One region of the Bacillus sp. ISL-46 genome, then DNA from elsewhere that is predicted to be linked to it. Evidence: predicted binding sites of a transcription regulator. Region 1 holds the regulator's gene; each other region holds the start of a gene.
What was found. The regulator Rex, encoded in region 1, represses fermentation and respiration genes when NADH is low (regulators of the CRP and FNR family bind a similar motif). The targets are predictions, from matches to a motif close to TTGTGAAATATTTCACAA.
Positions count from the first base shown of each region.

Region 2: a site for Rex is predicted at 1,551-1,568, ahead of qoxA (cytochrome aa3 quinol oxidase subunit II). Genes of this name have one in related genera too.
Region 3: a site for Rex is predicted at 2,149-2,166, ahead of J7E67_RS21055 (TorD/DmsD family molecular chaperone). Genes of this name have one in related genera too.
Region 4: a site for Rex is predicted at 2,736-2,753, ahead of nirB (nitrite reductase large subunit NirB). Genes of this name have one in related genera too.

Region 1 covers NZ_JAGGQR010000002.1:398-4,710, reverse strand. The annotation lists gene ystJ (NADP-dependent malic enzyme) at 1-954, opposite strand, end outside; gene J7E67_RS01020 (redox-sensing transcriptional repressor Rex) at 1,114-1,770, opposite strand; gene moaC (cyclic pyranopterin monophosphate synthase MoaC) at 1,807-2,304, opposite strand; gene J7E67_RS01010 (ABC-F family ATP-binding cassette domain-containing protein) at 2,483-4,313, shown strand, end outside.
Region 2 covers NZ_JAGGQR010000014.1:330,810-335,122, forward strand. The annotation lists gene qoxB (cytochrome aa3 quinol oxidase subunit I) at 1-531, opposite strand, end outside; gene qoxA (cytochrome aa3 quinol oxidase subunit II) at 521-1,507, opposite strand; gene J7E67_RS09625 (heme biosynthesis protein HemY) at 1,880-2,182, shown strand; gene J7E67_RS09630 (Hsp20/alpha crystallin family protein) at 2,245-2,667, opposite strand; gene J7E67_RS09635 (spore germination protein) at 2,680-2,922, opposite strand; gene J7E67_RS09640 (spore germination protein) at 2,943-3,209, opposite strand; gene J7E67_RS09645 (Cof-type HAD-IIB family hydrolase) at 3,428-4,183, shown strand; gene J7E67_RS09650 (cold-shock protein) at 4,307-4,313, shown strand, end outside.
Region 3 covers NZ_JAGGQR010000045.1:95,341-99,653, forward strand. The annotation lists gene J7E67_RS21035 (nucleoside hydrolase) at 1-651, shown strand, start outside; gene cspD (cold-shock protein) at 976-1,176, shown strand; gene J7E67_RS21045 (cold-shock protein) at 1,365-1,568, shown strand; gene J7E67_RS21050 (DUF6509 family protein) at 1,612-1,905, opposite strand; gene J7E67_RS21055 (TorD/DmsD family molecular chaperone) at 2,184-2,855, shown strand; gene J7E67_RS31450 (hypothetical protein) at 2,845-3,474, shown strand; gene J7E67_RS21065 (DeoR/GlpR family DNA-binding transcription regulator) at 3,839-4,313, shown strand, end outside.
Region 4 covers NZ_JAGGQR010000042.1:12,426-16,738, forward strand. The annotation lists gene nirD (nitrite reductase small subunit NirD) at 1-126, opposite strand, end outside; gene nirB (nitrite reductase large subunit NirB) at 191-2,614, opposite strand; gene J7E67_RS19965 (hypothetical protein) at 2,816-3,802, opposite strand; gene J7E67_RS19970 (hypothetical protein) at 3,826-4,053, opposite strand; gene J7E67_RS19975 (hypothetical protein) at 4,297-4,313, shown strand, end outside.

The DNA of each region.
Region 1 (4,313 bases):
ATTATTAACCTGGTTCGGAAAATCAGAACGTCCTGTACCCACTACAAGTGCTCCTGCTTCTTTGGCCACATCCGGCATAATTTCCGGTACCGGGTTGGCCATGGCAAAGATTATCGGGTCACGGTGCATAGAACCAACCATTTCCTTCGTAACGGCCCCAGCTGCTGATACCCCCACAAACACATCTGCGTCAACAAGCGCATCGGCTAACGTTCCTTGTTTTTGCTCGCGATTTGTGATTTGTGCCATTTCATCTTTGAATCGATTCATTCCAACCGGGCGGCCTTCATAAATAATTCCTTTTGTATCACATAAAATAACATCCTTCACGCCCATATGTAGCATAAGTTTAACAATCGCTACTCCTGCTGCACCTGCTCCATTTACTGCAACACGAATATCTTCAATTTTTTTATCCGCTAATTTTAATGCGTTGATTAAACCAGCCGCTGTTACAATCGCTGTTCCATGCTGGTCATCATGAAAAACAGGAATATCACAGGCTTTGCGGAGGCGGTCTTCAATATCAAAGCATTGCGGCGCAGCAATATCCTCCAAGTTCACTCCGCCAAATGTTGGTTCTAGCAATTTGACGGTTTCTACGATCTGGTCTGTATCAGTTGTGGCCAAGCAAATGGGAAAAGCATCAACATCTGCGAATGATTTGAATAACACGGCCTTTCCTTCCATCACAGGCATCGCAGCTTTTGGTCCAATGTTCCCAAGCCCCAGGACTGCTGTCCCATTGGATACAACTGCAACTAGATTGCCCTTTGAGGTATAATCATAGACTTTATTTTCGTCTGCATAAATGTCCAAACATGGCTCTGCCACACCAGGTGAATAGGCTAGGCTTAAATCTTTTGCATTATGTACTGCAACCTTTGAATAGATTCCAACCTTTCCTTGATGCTCCTTATGCATTTTTAACGCTTCATCTCGTAAAATTGACATTGGATTTCCCCACTTTCCGAATTAGTAACCGCTTGCACTTTATCTATCTAAATCTTAGTGCATAGGTCAATATTTTGATAGATTATGTAATTAAAAAAAGCAGGGATTTAATCATACAAAAGGCTTTCCACAAATTTTGTGGAAAGCCTTATTAACTAATTATTCTTCATCTATTTCCACCGTTGGATAATGCTTTAAAAAGTAGACTAGCGATTGAAGCTCCACAGCCAAGTCAATATGATGGACCCTTATTAATGGTGGAACATTTAACCTTGCCGGAGTGAAATTTAAGATCCCTTTTACATTCGCTTGGACCAGTCGATCGGTTATCATTTGTGCGGCAGGAGCCGGAACCGTTAATATCGCCACTGAAATATTAGTTTCTGATAACACCTTCTCTAAATCATCCATAGGATGAACGGGTACCTCGCGAATCATGGTTCCCATTTTGTCGGGATCCACATCGAAGGCGCATTCTATTTTTGTGTTATTATTTTTTAAAAAGTTATAGTTTAAAAAGGCAGTCCCAAGATTTCCGACTCCTATTAAGGCAACCTTAGTTAATTCATCCTGATCTAAGGTCTTTCGGAAGAAGGATATTAAGTAATTAACATTATACCCATAGCCCTTTTTTCCTAACGCACCGAAATAGGAAAAGTCGCGGCGAATCGTTGCTGAGTCTACCTTTACTGCTTCACTCAATTCCGCTGAAGAGACCCTTTGCTTGCCGGAACTATGCAGGTTTTTTAGAAATCGATAATAGAGGGGCAGCCGTTTTGCTGTCGCCTGTGGTATTTTCGTTGTTTCATTACTCATAATCTCCCACACCCCATGAATGGTTTAGTTAAAAATTTATTTAACTCTTTCATCTCTTTTAAAATCACCGTTTTTACCGCCTGTTTTTTCGACAAGATACGTCGGTCCAATTACCATACCTTTATCAACGGCTTTACACATATCATAAACTGTTAAGGCACATGCGGATGCGGCTGTTAACGCTTCCATTTCCACTCCTGTGTTCCCCTTCGTTTTAACGGCTGCAGCAATATATAATTGATAATTCTCATCCTTATCCTGTTCCCAAGAGAAAGAAATATTAACACCTGTTAATGGAATCGGATGGCACATTGGAATCAAATCCCATGTCTTCTTTGCTGCCATGACAGCTGCTACCTGGGCCACTGCTAAGACATCGCCCTTCTTCATCTCATTATTAGTTATTTTATCATAAATTTCTTTACTAACGGTAATGCTGGAATGAGCAAGCGCCGTACGTGCCGTTTCCGGCTTATCACTGACGTCGACCATTTTTGCTCTGCCTTCTTCATTAAAATGCGTAAATTCTGCCATATAAAAAATCCTCCCATCAAATCATACACTATTTTTCCTTATATGTGTGTGAAACTTTGAACTAAATATTACATTTTATGTCGATTTAGGACCCTTACTCCGCTAATATGGCGAGCAGTTTATTGCCGACATACCGGGAATAAGGTACACTAATCCTATGTAATAGAGGTGAATGAGAATGATTTTGCTACAGGTTAATCAATTACAAAAATATTATGGTGCTGACCTTATTTTATCGAATATTAAGCTCGAATTACAAACTCGGGACCGTGTTGCCCTTGTTGGACGCAATGGGGCGGGAAAATCGACATTGTTGAAGATTATAGCCGGACACTTGTCGCATGATGGCGGAGAAATCATCAAGCCAAAAGAAGTGACGATTGGCTATTTAGCTCAAAATACTGGGTTAGAATCATCATTATCCATATGGGATGAAATGCTGACGGTTTTTGAACCGCTGCGATTGATGGAAAAACAACTCCGCACACTTGAAGAACAAATGGCTGATCCTCTTGTTTTTGAAGACAGTGGCAGGTACGAAAGGATCCTAAAAGAGTACGATCATCTTCAGGTGAAATTTAAAGAACAGGGAGGGTATCAATATGAGGCAGAGATGCGCTCCGTCCTTCATGGGCTGAATTTCCATGACAAATCCTTGATGATATCTAGTTTAAGCGGCGGTCAGAAAACTCGTCTAGCCCTTGGTAAACTCTTGTTAACCAGGCCTGATATCCTAATATTGGATGAGCCCACAAACCACCTTGATATTGATACGCTTTCCTGGCTGGAGCAATATTTACAAAGTTATCATGGGGCGATTTTGATCGTTTCCCATGACCGCTATTTTTTAGATAAAGTTGTTACTCAAGTTTATGAAGTATCCCGTAAGCAAATCCAAAGGTTTACAGGCAACTATAGTTCTTACCTTGATCAAAAGGCGGCAAATTATGAGCGTGATTTAAAGCTTTTCGAAAAACAACAGCAAGAGGTCGCTGATCTCCAAGACTTTATCAACCGCAATTTAGCGCGGGCATCGACAACCAAACGAGCCCAAAGCCGGCGTAAAAAGCTTGAAAAGATGGAGATGATGGATCGTCCATTAGGCGATGAAAAGTCTGCTTCCTTCACGTTTGAAATTGAAAAACAAAGCGGAAATGATGTTTTAACAGTGGATTCACTCGCTGTTGGATACAAGGATGGTAAGGTTTCAGAGTCCATTTCTTTCCGGGCCTATAAAGGTGAAAGTATCGCATTGGTTGGACCGAATGGTATCGGCAAATCAACACTTTTAAAAACAATTATCAAAAAGTTGCCTGCACTTGAGGGAACCATACTCTATGGGACAAACCTTCAGATTGGGTATTACGACCAGGAGCAAGCTGAATTGACCTCCAATAAGCGGGTCTTAAATGAACTCTGGGATGACTATCCACTAAAAAATGAAAAAGAAATACGTACGGTGCTCGGTAATTTCTTATTTTCTGGTGATGATGTCTTAAAAATAGTTTCCACCTTAAGCGGTGGTGAGAAAGCCCGTCTAGCTTTAGCTAAACTGATGCTGGAGAAAGCAAATGTCTTAATTTTGGACGAGCCTACCAACCATCTTGACTTAGATAGTAAGGAAGTTCTAGAGAATGCATTAATCGATTACCCGGGCACGATATTGTTTGTCTCACACGACAGGTATTTTATTAACCGGATTGCCACAAAGGTCTTAGAACTTAGTCGTCATGGAAGTACAGAATACCTCGGGGATTATGATTATTATTTAGAGAAGAAACTAGAACAGGAAGAACTTGCAGCACTAGCGCTAGCCGCAACAGCAAAAAGGGCAGCACAAACGGATGCTTTCGAGAAAAACTCTTATCAACAGGATAAGGAAAGTAAAAAACAAGAGCGTCAGCGCAAAAGGAAATTAGAAGAAATGGAACAACGAATTGAAGAGCTAGAAGAGCAAATTCAAGAATTCGAGCAGCAATTATGCGAACCAGACATTTTTCAAAATCATG
Region 2 (4,313 bases), on a different contig from region 1:
AAATTCTTTACCTGCAAGAGGGAAATAGGCTGTCCAGCCGGCATCCGGGGAACCGCCAATGACAAACGAAATATTAAACAACATAGCACCACTAAAGAACAACCAGAAGCTTAGAGCGTTAAGTTGAGGGAATGCCACGTCACGCGCGCCAATTTGCAGCGGAATCACCACGTTCATTAAACCAATTAATAATGGCATCGCCGCAAACAAAATCATGATCACACCGTGTGTGGTAAAAATTTCATTGTAATGCTGCGCATCTAAAAATTTCATCTCTGGACGAGAGGTTTGAGCCTTCATTAAAAGACCGTCTACGCCTCCCCGGAAAAACATCAGCACACCAGAAAGGATGTACATAATCCCAATCCGTTTATGATCAACGGTTGTCAACCATTCTCTCCAAAGCCATTTCCATTTCTTTAAATAGGTAACCCCTGCTACAATTCCTATCATTGTTAATAGAATAGCAATCTGAGAACCTAGTATTAATGGGTTGCCGACGATAAAAAAGTCATGCCAATTAATGCCCATTGTGCTCACCTCCATCTGATTTCTCGCCCATGTCCATACTTTCCATTCCATCCATGTCCATAGAATGACCATTTGTTTCTTTCTCTTTAAAAATCTTTCCTTTGACGCCATGTACTTCGTACAATTCAGGATTTGTATAAGTTTTAGAATTCATATCAGCATGATTTACCCATGCTAGATGAGTTCCCAGGAATGTTTCACGACCTAAGTGTGTAGGTTTTAGAAGTTGATTGTATTTCTTTTCTGTTAACTTTGGGGCAGTATCTTTGACATCCTTAACCCACTTTTCAAAGGCTTGCGGGGATTTCGCTTCAACTGTAAATTCCATATCAGCATATCCCTTGCCGTTAAAGTTTGTATTTTTACCTAGAAATTCTCCAGGTTTGTCTGCTGTGAGATACAACTCTGTCTCCATTTTGTTCATGGTATACTTTTGACCACCTAAAGCAGGAACCCAGAAGGATTGCATTGTACCAGCAGAGGTTAACTTAAACTGTACCGGAGTGCCAGCAGGAATATTCACATAGTTCACTGTCTCGATCCCTTGTTCTGGATAGCTAAAAATCCACTTCCAATCAGCTGATGTTACATTAATGGTAATAGGTTTTTTATTTTCATACCCGGCAGGTACTTTCTCTAATTTATAGATTGTTTTAACAGTAGGAACCGTTAAAGCAATGACAATCAGAATAGGAATGACAGTCCAAATAATCTCTAATTTTGTACTGCCGTGTTCTTCAGGCGGTTCGTAATCTGCATTTTCAGGTTTCGCACGATATTTCCAAATGATATATCCAAATAAACCGAATACAACGACAACCACTAACAGCATAAAAATAAGTGACCAGTTAATTAATTCTAGAATGTCACGTGCGGCAGGGCCTTTTGGATCAAAGACGACCATATTCGTACAGCCGCTTAAAAGTAAAGTTGGTACTAAAGCTAACAGTGGAATGATGTAGCTTTTTTTAAACATGAATATTTCTCCCTTCTAGAATGTTCATTTTTTGATATGATTATCGTGAATTCATTCACAAACAAAACCAGACTAATTCCTTCCTTCATTGTAATAGATGTAAAAATTTAAATTAATTATCATTTAATATTAATTAGTCTGTATGTATTTCCTAAAATCTATATTAACAACATTGCTGTGATGTTAATATAGGTTTTTAGATTAAATTGTGACAAATTTGTTAAGGATTTAAAATCCCTTACTAGGAAAAATTAGGTAAGTTAATTTTACAAAAAGTACATTTATGTCTTTTGTTGTTTCAAAGCTAAACATTGTATTTTGGATTAAAAGTGGGATAATATAAAGGAATTCATAGTTAGAGGAGAGCACAAAATGAAGGTAAAAGTTAATCGGAATGCAGCAAAAGCATTGAAGAAAATGATGGAACAAGAAGAGGCACAAGGGAAATTGTTTCGAGTATATGTGACAAGTATCCACGGGGACCACGCCCATTATGATTTAAAGCTTGATACACCAACAGAAAACGATGTAGTGGTTACAAGTGATAAAGAAATTGACTTTATTCTTGATAAAAATGATCCGACCTTAAATAATATCTGGATTCAATATTTCCAATTACCAAAAGAAGAATGGCTAATTACCAACCCAACAATGGGCGTACATCATCACCATTAATAAAACAAGAAAAAACGCTTGTGAGTTCACTGCGTTTTTTTTGTGAATATATTCTTTTCTTTCTATTGAAAATTATTCAACACACTTTTTCGAGGATAGGATATATGAAGTAGTCCATTATTAATTTGTGTTTGCATTAAATGAGCATAAGTTGGTTCTGGAAGTTCAATGACGCGTTCAAAATCACCATAGATTCGCTCTCTTTTCATTCCCATTTCAAATGGTAGAACCGGCTTTATTCTGCCATTAATTTTTAAATGTGTATTTGTGATTAAGTTAATTGAAAGATCTTCTTGATTTACTCCAGGTATTTCAAAAATAATAAAGTAATAATTTTCATTTAGATATATATCAAATTTTGGATTACATACCGCTTCTCTAAAAAATTCATCAGGATGTTTTTGCTTAAGTACGCTAGACCAAAAATTGCTCTCTCTATACTCATTTGTAATCTCTAGCCATTTTCTCATTTTTTCTATATCCATCTTACTACTCCTTTAAAGTTGATTGGCGATAGGCATAGAAGGGTTAGCTATTTGATCCTGATCACTAACATCTGGATCTAGATTGCCAGAGTTCATAAGAGAAGAAGCCGGTGAAAAATCACCCAAAGAAAAATTTGCTCCGACAAATTTACTATTAGCAGTATGGCTGTTATGCACAGTAGGACCTATATCAACATTTCCGTTTTGCGTAGCTCCATTAATCTTAAAATTTAAAATATTTATTTGAAATGGCATATCATATAACCCCTATAATGTTAGATTGGTGGTACAGGTTGAATGGGTTTATTTACATTGGCAACATCAGTAGTTCCAATTGAAGTTTGATCATTGACGTCAGGATCATTTAATAGGTTTTCCATCATTGCTTCAGTGGGTGAAGTATCTCCATATGAAGCATTAATTCCTTGTGATTTAGTATTGGAAGTGGGACTATTATGAGATGCTTCCCCTATAGTTATGGAACCATTACCCGAAATACTGTTAATTTTTAAATAATATAAATTGATTACAACCGATGGCATCTTTAAACACCTTTCTATCCTTTGGCTTATGGGTACTATATGCTAAAGTGTGCCTATTTGTTACTTAATGGTACTCCTGTATTATGATTGAATGTGGATTCGCAGGGTTCTTCTTTGTTTAACGTAAATGTATTATGTAAACTTAATAATTTGATTAGTTTTTAGTAATGGTGTTAATCTTATAATGGGAAAAGTTAGAAGGGAGAATGTTTATACATATGGATAATTTTATAAATGATGTTGAAATCAAATTAGTAGCACTTGATATGGATGGCACACTTTTAAATAATAAAGGCCAGATATCGGAAGCAAATCGCCAGGCAATCAGAGCTGCAAAGGACAAAGGGATTTTTGTCGTTCTAAGTACTGGACGTTCTGTGATTACTAGTCGAGAGCATGCTGATTCATTGGAGCTGAATTCATATTTGGTAACGGTAAATGGAAGTGAAATTTGGGATGAGAAACGGGAATTAGTGGAAAGGAATTTGGTCAAATCGGAGCTGGTTGAGTGGATGTGGGGGTTATCTCAACAGCATAACACAAAATTTTGGGCGATTAGTACCGAGCGTAATTGGCATAATGAAATGCCGGCTGACCTACATACACTGGAATGGATGAAATTTGGTTTTAATATCGATGATGACGCAACAAGAGCACTAATCTTTAATGAATTACAGGCTAAAGGTGAATTTGAATTAAGCAATTCAACCCTGAAGAACATTGAAGTAAATCCAGCTGGAATTAATAAAGCCAAGGGGCTTGGGATTGTTTGCAGCCGACTGGGATTGGAAATGAAAAATGTTATGGCCGTAGGAGATAGCCTTAATGATTTAGCGATGATCAAAGCTGCGGGTTTGGGTGTAGCAATGGGAAATGCTCAGGATACGGTAAAGGAGTCCGCTGACTGGGTAACAGCAACCAATGAAGAGGATGGAGTAGCGAAGGCAATCCGTAAATGGGTGCTGTCAAAATAAAATATGGACGATAAAATTTTTTAGGAATTAGTTTGGTATATGCAATCCATAAATGGGTAAAAATAATTAGGCAAGTCAATTTGCAATTTACATGTAATTGTTACATGCTAGGAGGCTACAAAAATGGAAA
Region 3 (4,313 bases), on a different contig from region 1:
AACAAAATTCTTGAAATTGTTACTCAATATAAAGGAAACCTTGTGATTGTTTCTGTCGGAAGATTGACTGAGTTAGCATTGATGTTTATCTTATATGGGAATGACGCATTAAAGGGAGTAAACTCATTTTATATTATGGGAGGGGCTTTTTTGGTCCCTGGAAATATTTCTGCTGAAGCTGAGGCGAATTTTTATGTGGATCCAATTGCGGCAGATACCGTTATGGAAAAAGCTCATAATATTCATCTTTTTCCTTTAAACATAACAAATAAAGCAATCATAACTCCTGATATTATTGACTTCCTTAGCAAAAACAGCCCGACACCCTTTAAACCATTATTAAAACCAGCCTTTGATTATTACTATAAAGCCTATCAGAAGAATGTGCCGGGAATTAAGGGTGCACCACTACATGATGTGGTCCCGTTAATGGCATTAACGGAACCGGATTTCGTAAAATATATCCCGAGAAGAGTAAGAGTAGAGGAATTTGGTAATGCCAAAGGCAAAAGTATTGCAGATTTCCGGCCAAAACCTGATAAAGAACCGGTTAATACTCTTGATTACATTGGCATGGAAGCGGATCTACAGAAATTTACTGTCAATTTCATGGAAATATTTTTACAAGATAATTTCAATAAAGAGCTATGAACTCAATTTGGGGTTCATTGCTCTTGGAATACAATTCACCGCAACGTAAAAAATCTGATTGCTGGTGAGTGATAGGAAACTATTATATTTTTAACTGATATATATTCACTGAATTTCCTAGTTTTTGAAATTTTGTTGACTGAATAGCCGAAATGAGTTAAAATAAAGGTACGCTTTTAAGTTAGTTAAATATTTATTGGTTTAAGTAGTCGTAACTGCACGAAAAAGTGGGTGATGTCTATTGCCCAAACGTGTTAGTGCGTCTTTTTTATTTTTTTAAATGTAGGATAAATTAAAAGTGAACTATATTTTGGGGGTTTTTCCATGAACAACGGTAAAGTTAAATGGTTTAATGCAGAAAAAGGATTTGGATTTATTGAAGCTGAAGGCGGTCAAGATGTATTCGTACACTTCTCAGCTATCCAATCAGAAGGCTTCAAAACTTTAGAAGAGGGCCAATCAGTTTCTTTTGAAATCGTTGAAGGCGCTCGCGGACCACAAGCTTCTAACGTTCAAACAGTTTAATTCTTTTAAAAAAAGGTGATGCACCATGATTAAGCATCACCTTTTATATATATGATTTATACACAATTAGAATAGTTTAAAAGTCAACAGGATACTGCTAAATGATGTATTTGATATTTTCCATATTATTTAGCTAGCAAACTAAGTATTTAAAAACAGTCATGCACTAATTACAAGGGGTGATCGTTTTGGCGTTTGGTAGAAAAAATGATGAGGAAATCAAATTAGAAGAAACTAAAATTTGGGTATGTAGTTCAGAGACTTGTAAATGCTGGATTCGCGACAATTTTAAAAGCACTGATGTGCCACTATGTCCGATCTGCAAAAGTGAAATGACTGAAAGTACTAAAGAATTGCAAGTAATTCACAATCATAGTAAGAATTTTATGTGATCAAATTGTCAGCAGGGAGGTTTCATTTCTCCCTGCCTTTTTATTATTCTTTTGCGTTATCTTTACAATAGGCAAGGACCAGTTCTTCTTCATCTTCTTCTAGATCAAAGTCAAGCACCTTTTCGCTCCCTTGTTCATAAAGATAAAAGTTGGTTATTTTGTCACCATTTTCGTCGCTGACGAAAATGGCCCTTAGGCCAATCCCTTTATCCGAATAAAGCTCATCCTCTTCATCTACATCAAGATCTAAGAAAAACTCATATCGGTCACCTGATAATAAACCGAATGGATCTTCCAATTTTTCAACTGAGTGTCCAGTAATGTTCAAGTGTATCATCCTCTTCAAATTATTCATCCTAATTATTATACACATATTTAAATCAACAAGAAAAACTAGAAGTAGCATTGTTATTAATATTTTTCTCGAATAGTGTTAATTTTACATAATAATTTCAAACCATTTTGAAATAAATGTGAATTATTCCATAAATGGGATTATTATATTGCAGGAATAAGGTAAGATATAACTGTAAAAAACAAATGTGCTATAGGAAAAGTGGGCGACAGGTTATAAATAAACATGTGAAATGTTTCACAATCAAGGAGAGAGAATAGATGACAACAACGACAGTGCGAATACATATTCAGTTACAGCCATTTTTCTTATCAAGGAAAAAATATTATCAGCTCCTCCATTTGCTATTTTTGGTGCCTTCTAATGGCGAGTTATTATTTGAAATACGAAACAATGGTAACTTACGGGAATTAGAAGAAATTCATGATGGTGGAAAAATACTTTGGAACTTTTTTGACCACATGACGGATGAGCAAATCAACAGGGAGTATGAAGAATATCAACGCCTTTTTATTGGACCAGGGCAGCTGGTAGCGCCACCGTGGGAGTCTTATTATCGGAGCAGAGAGCAATTGCTATTTGAGGAATGGAACTATCAAATCAGGGAGCAATACCATCTCTTTGGACTACAATATAAAAACGAGAATAATGAGCCTGATGATCACCTTTTACTCGAATTGGAATTTATGCTTTTTCTTGCCGATTTAAGTTTACAAGAAACTATGACTGATAGAATTGTTGAATTAATTTCACGTCAGATACACTTTCTTGAAAAACATTTAACCATATGGGTTCCCTATTTTTGTAAACGAATTATTGAACATACAAATAGCCAGTTATACCTGGGGGCAGCCATGCTTCTCGAAGACTTATTAACTTTTGATTTGACTACTTTACAAGAAGTAAAGGAGGCATTACCCGATGTCAGATAAGAATAATTTGAAGGATCTTTTATCCAATAAAATGCAGCGGCGAACTTTTTTGAAATGGTCCGGGGCAATTGGAATTCCTGTTCTTGCCGGAGGAATTGGAACAAAGATGCTCATTGATCGTAAAGAAGAGACAAAAACAGTGAGTGCCAAAGGTACTGAGAAAATTGTTTCAACATGCAGTATTAATAATTGTGGAGGTCGCTGTGTCATTAAAGCCCATGTCAAGGATGGAATGGTCGTTCGGGTAAGTACTGATACGCAAGAAAACGGCGATTTATCAACACCGCCACTTAGGGCATGTGTCAGGGGGAGAAATTACCGAAACATGTTATATGATCCCGACCTTTCATTATGTTCGCAAAAAGTGTTTAGTTTAAAAGACTCATTTTTACAAATTAAAAGCGAAAAGTGTGTAAACTGTACAGATTGTTCCAATATTTGTTTAGAAAATGCAATTCAAATAATACCAGAAATAAAGAAAATAAGGGATACAGGCGAACCTCTTCATACAAAAAAATGCATAGATTGTGGGCAGTCCTTTTCTACCTTTCAGTTTGCAAGGGAAAAATGTCCTCTATGTATTAATAGGGACCCTGAATGGTTAAGTCCTTATCAATAAGGAACATGCAAAAACCGCCAGAAATTATTTCTGGCGGTTTTTATATTAATATAAACACGATAAAACATCGAGTTTTTTGAAAGAATATGTATGGAGGAGAAGATGAGATTCGAACCCCCGCCGTCAGCTTGGGAAGCTGACATTCTACCATTAAACCACACCAGCAATATTTCAAAATGATACATAAATATTATAGAGCAGAAAAGTTTTGTTTTTTAAGTTGATATATTATGTATTGTAGAAAAATTCAAATAACGTTCAAAATCATTCAATTTATGAATGATTTTGAAAGAAAATGATTGATTTTTGCAATCGTTTTCAGTATTATGTACTTAAGAAGAATAAAAAAATAGGTGGTGATGACTTGTTAACACCAGAACGTCATCGAATCATACTACAATTGTTAAAAGATAAGAATGTTATTAAAATTAATGAAATTATGGAGTTAACCGAGTCTTCGGAGTCAACAATTCGCAGAGACCTCTCTTTGCTAGAAGACCAAAAATTTCTTAAGAGGATCCATGGAGGTGCCTCAAGATTACAGGGGAAACTTCAAGAGCCAAGTATGATTGAGAAATCCTCCAAAAACCTTCAAGAAAAACGATTGGTTGCTCAATTTGCAGCGAATTTAGTGGAGGAAGGTGATTGTATTTATCTTGATGCTGGGTCCACTGTGATTGAAATGATTGAATTCCTGCCATTAAAGGAGATCGTTGTTGTCACGAATGGATTAATGCATTTAAAGCCATTATTAGATAAAGGCATTTCGACTTATTTAATTGGCGGTTTGGCGAAGCCGAATACAAATGCTTTCATCGGAAGGGGAGCATTAGCCGGTT
Region 4 (4,313 bases), on a different contig from region 1:
GACAAGGCCTTCTGAAAGGACGCCTCCTTTTGGATGGGGACTGCGGTTTTCAATCGCATAAACCTCTCCACTTGTTAATTTAAATAGGGCAATTTCTGTATAATCGATTTTAAATAGTATACCCAGATCGAACTCTTAAATTAGAATAGTTTGCCACTGGAATTCTTGTTATTGTTTGAAGCATATTGAATCACTCCCCAGCCTTAATAGTGTGTTTTGCATAATATTTATCTTGAATTTCTTCACTTTGAATCGCTTCATTCCAAGGTTCGATATATTTATTTAATGTTTTATCCATGCGCTCGTTTAAAGCTTTCCGTGTTTCCTCATTGGCAAGTACTTCTCTCACATGATCCAAGCCAACACGTTCTACCCATTTTGAAGTACGCTCTAGGTAGTTGGCTGTTTCACGATAATATTGAAGGTAAGCACCCGTGATTTCCATTACTTCCGCTTGTGTTTTCACAGTACATAGGAGGTCCCCCGCACGGAGGTCGACACCGCCGTTACCAGCGACATAAATCTCCCAGCCGCCATCAATTCCGACAAAGCCAATGTCTTTGATTCCTGCTTCGGAACAGTTCCGCGGGCAGGCCGATACGCCCATTTTTACTTTATGAGGAGTATCGAGGCGTTCAAATTTCTTTTCAAGTTCAATGCCAAGTGCCATCGAATCCTGTGTTCCATAGCGGCAGAACTGAGCGCCGACACAAGTTTTTACGGTACGAAGCGTTTTTCCATAGGCATAACCAGAGGGCATATCGAGCTCTTCCCACATTCTTGGCAGGTCTTCTTTTTTCACTCCGAATAAACCAATCCGCTGTCCGCCTGTTAATTTTACCAGTGGTACCTCATACTTTTCGGCAACCTCGGCGATTTTTTTCAAATCGGCTGCTGTCGTTTCCCCGCCATACATTCTTGGTACAACCGAGTAGGTTCCGTCCTTTTGGATATTGGCATGCATTTTTTCATTGACGAGTCGGGAATCACGATCATCTTTGTATTCATCCATATGAATCATACCTAGATAGTAGTTGATGGCCGGACGGCATTTGGTACAGCCTTCCTCATTATTCCACTCAAGGACGTTCATAACTTCTTTTACACTTGTTAAGCCTTTTTCTTTAATTTCGGCCACAACTTCATCACGGCTTAGGGTTGTACAACCGCACAGGCTTGTCTTTTGTGCTGCCGCTTCATCAAATTGGTCGCCCAGTGTATAGGCAAGAATATTGCTTACCATCGGTTTACAGCGTCCACAAGAACGGCCTGCGTTCGTACAATGGCTCACTTGGTCCAGTGTGGTTAACCCTTGAGTTTTGATTGCTTCAACAATGGCGCCTTTAGTGACTCCATTACAGCCACAAACTAATTCATCATTCGGCATTGAAGCTACATCACCATTGCCGCCTCCTGCACTGCATTCAGATTGCAGGACCGAAATACTAGTCATTCCGCTAATGTCTTCTTTTTTCGTCAGCATCCGGAATAATTTGGTGCTATCCTTGGTGTCTCCATATAGCACGACACCAACAATCGTGTTATTTCTTGTTAAGATCTTTTTATAGACACCATCATATTCATTGTAGACCATGATCGATTTTGTTGAACCATCTTCAAAAATTTCTCCAGCAGAGAAAAGGTCCACGCCGGCTACCTTTAATTGTGTTCCGGTCACAGAGCCTTCATATGGTTCGCCTAAATTGCCACAAATACGGTTGGCCAGCACTTTTCCTTGTTCATATAATGGGGCCACCAAGCCATAGACAATCTCTCGATGTTCCGCACATTCCCCCACGGCGTAAACATTAGGGACGCTTGTTTCCATGAAGTCATTGACCACTATCCCGCGATTGACATAGATTCCGCTGTTTCTTGCCACTTCGGTGTTAGACTTAATTCCGATTGCCATAACCACCAGGTCCGCTTCCACCTCTGATTCATCTTTAAAGCGAATACCTGTTACTCGTTCCTTGCCAAGGATTTCAACGGTTTCTTTTTCCATTAAGAAGTTCATGCCCTGGCTTTCTAGTTCTGCCTTCAGTAAGGATGAAGCAACCGAATCCAGCTGTCGCTCCATTAGATGCGGCATTAAGTGAACAACATCAACCTTCATTCCCAGGTTTAACAGTCCTCTTGCTGCCTCAAGACCTAGAAGTCCGCCGCCGATGACCACGGCTTTCTTAAATTGCTGAGCTGACTTGATCATCATTTCACAATCATTGATATCACGAAATCCAGTCACACCGATTTTGTCTGCACCTGGAATTGGGAGGATGAAAGAATTTGATCCTGTGGCAATAATTAATTCATCATATTCGACTTCCCTGCCTAAATTACTAACCACACGTTTTCCGTCCACATCAATGTTTACAATCGATTCACCTGTAAATAATTGAATTCTATTTTCTTTATACCAATCTAGCGGGTTAATGATAATATCTTCAAAGTTTGTATCCCCTTGAAGTATATTTGATAGTTTAATCCGATTGTAGTTTGGATATGGTTCTTGTCCAAAAATAGTAATTTCAAATGGTTCAGTGGTTACTTTGAGGATTTCCTCTACCGTTCTGACGCCTGCCATACCATTTCCGATCATTACTAGTTTTTTCATTTATCAATCACTCCTTATATGTTAAATAAGTATTTTTAAGGTTAGTAAGGTTTTCTTTATATTTAAATTGTAAATGCTAGCGTCGATAAAATTTGTGAAGTACGTCACTATCCAAACAATTATGTGAATATTTTCACATAATTGTCATAGTATATTTGGGCAACAAAAAAATAGCACACAAAAAATGCATGCTATCTAACTCTAAACTACCTTTTTTTCAGTTTTCCTTATTTGAAAGAGTTTTACCATTGAATGAATCATGGGAACAAGCACACCAATTACTACAACAGGGGCAAGCTCCCATAATACCAAGGGTGGAGTGATGAGAATACCAGTTATATGGATTGCATACAAAGTAAGAAAATAAGCTAGGCTGCCTGCCAGACCAGCTAACCGAGGGGTTTTTCTAAACAATAAATAGCATAAAGGAATGAATAAAAGCGTTATCGGAACATAAGAGGTTGGATAACCAACTGCAGCAAAAATAGCTTTGCCTACAAACCTTAACAGGATATAAAGTGCCGTCGCCATCACAGGTATGGTATAATCACGGCAATATCGGATGATTAGAATTGTTAGGAGAGCGACCATTAGGATTGAATAGGTGGGATAGACCCATTCCGGAATGCCGCCAAAAATCTGTGAGGCAGGATCTGAGATTAGTTCAAGGATTTCCTTTGAGGCAATCGATTTTCCATGAATGTATTGATCATATGAAATGGCCCCGTTTTCCTGTTGCATATTCGGAAACATCAAGCATTCAAGGAGATACATGGCAAACCAGGTATGAAGTGACCACCATGACGGTTGAATATCTCTCGTATATAGAAAGTAACCGTGCCAGACCCCAAAAATCATAATTGCTGTACCAATATAATAAATAAAATGGGTTGGACTCCATGTGGTTAAATCAATTCCATACGCAATATGATAGGTGAAATCTAGTGGGATCCCAATTAGGAATATAACGTAGCCTATTGTAATCAGGTTTCTAGAAAATCGGTCCAGATAATTTAAACGTCGCCACTCTTGAATTAACAAATATGCGCCTAAAGCAAAACCGATGGTATTAACAATATGGGGAATGGAGTATTCCTCAAATAAATATTTAAAATGATAAGAAGCATCCCATGCAGAACCAATAAATTTTAATAGAAAGGCAAGTACCCATAAACGATAATATTTCAACGATATCATCTCCTCTCTAGCGCTTATCCAAGTAAATCAAATATATCCCCAAAGATGGCAATAAGAATATAATTCACAGCTAACGCAATCGCAAAAGTAATTCCAGCGCCCCGAACATTTTTCTGTCGAAATAATTTATACATAAACGTAAATCCTGCTGTGACAACAAAAATATTACAGATTAAAAATGTCCAAAGTAAATTTTCACTATGTTGGACTGATGTGACGTGAAATAGATATAATGGAATCAATTTACAATCCCCCACACTTTTAGTCCTTACTGCCTTTTCTCTATATTATCATTATTTTTACTATAGGTAACTTTTTAAATTACATAAAATTCTTGCATTGGTTGAATTAGGTAATGTATTTTTAAAAAAGTAAGTTCTCATTGAATGGAGGAATTCCCACTGAAAAAATCTATCCTAGTTATGATCCTTTTTTATACCTTGTTTTTATCGGCTTGTAATCCGGTTAGAGTCCCAAAGTCGAGTATGGCTCATAATATGAG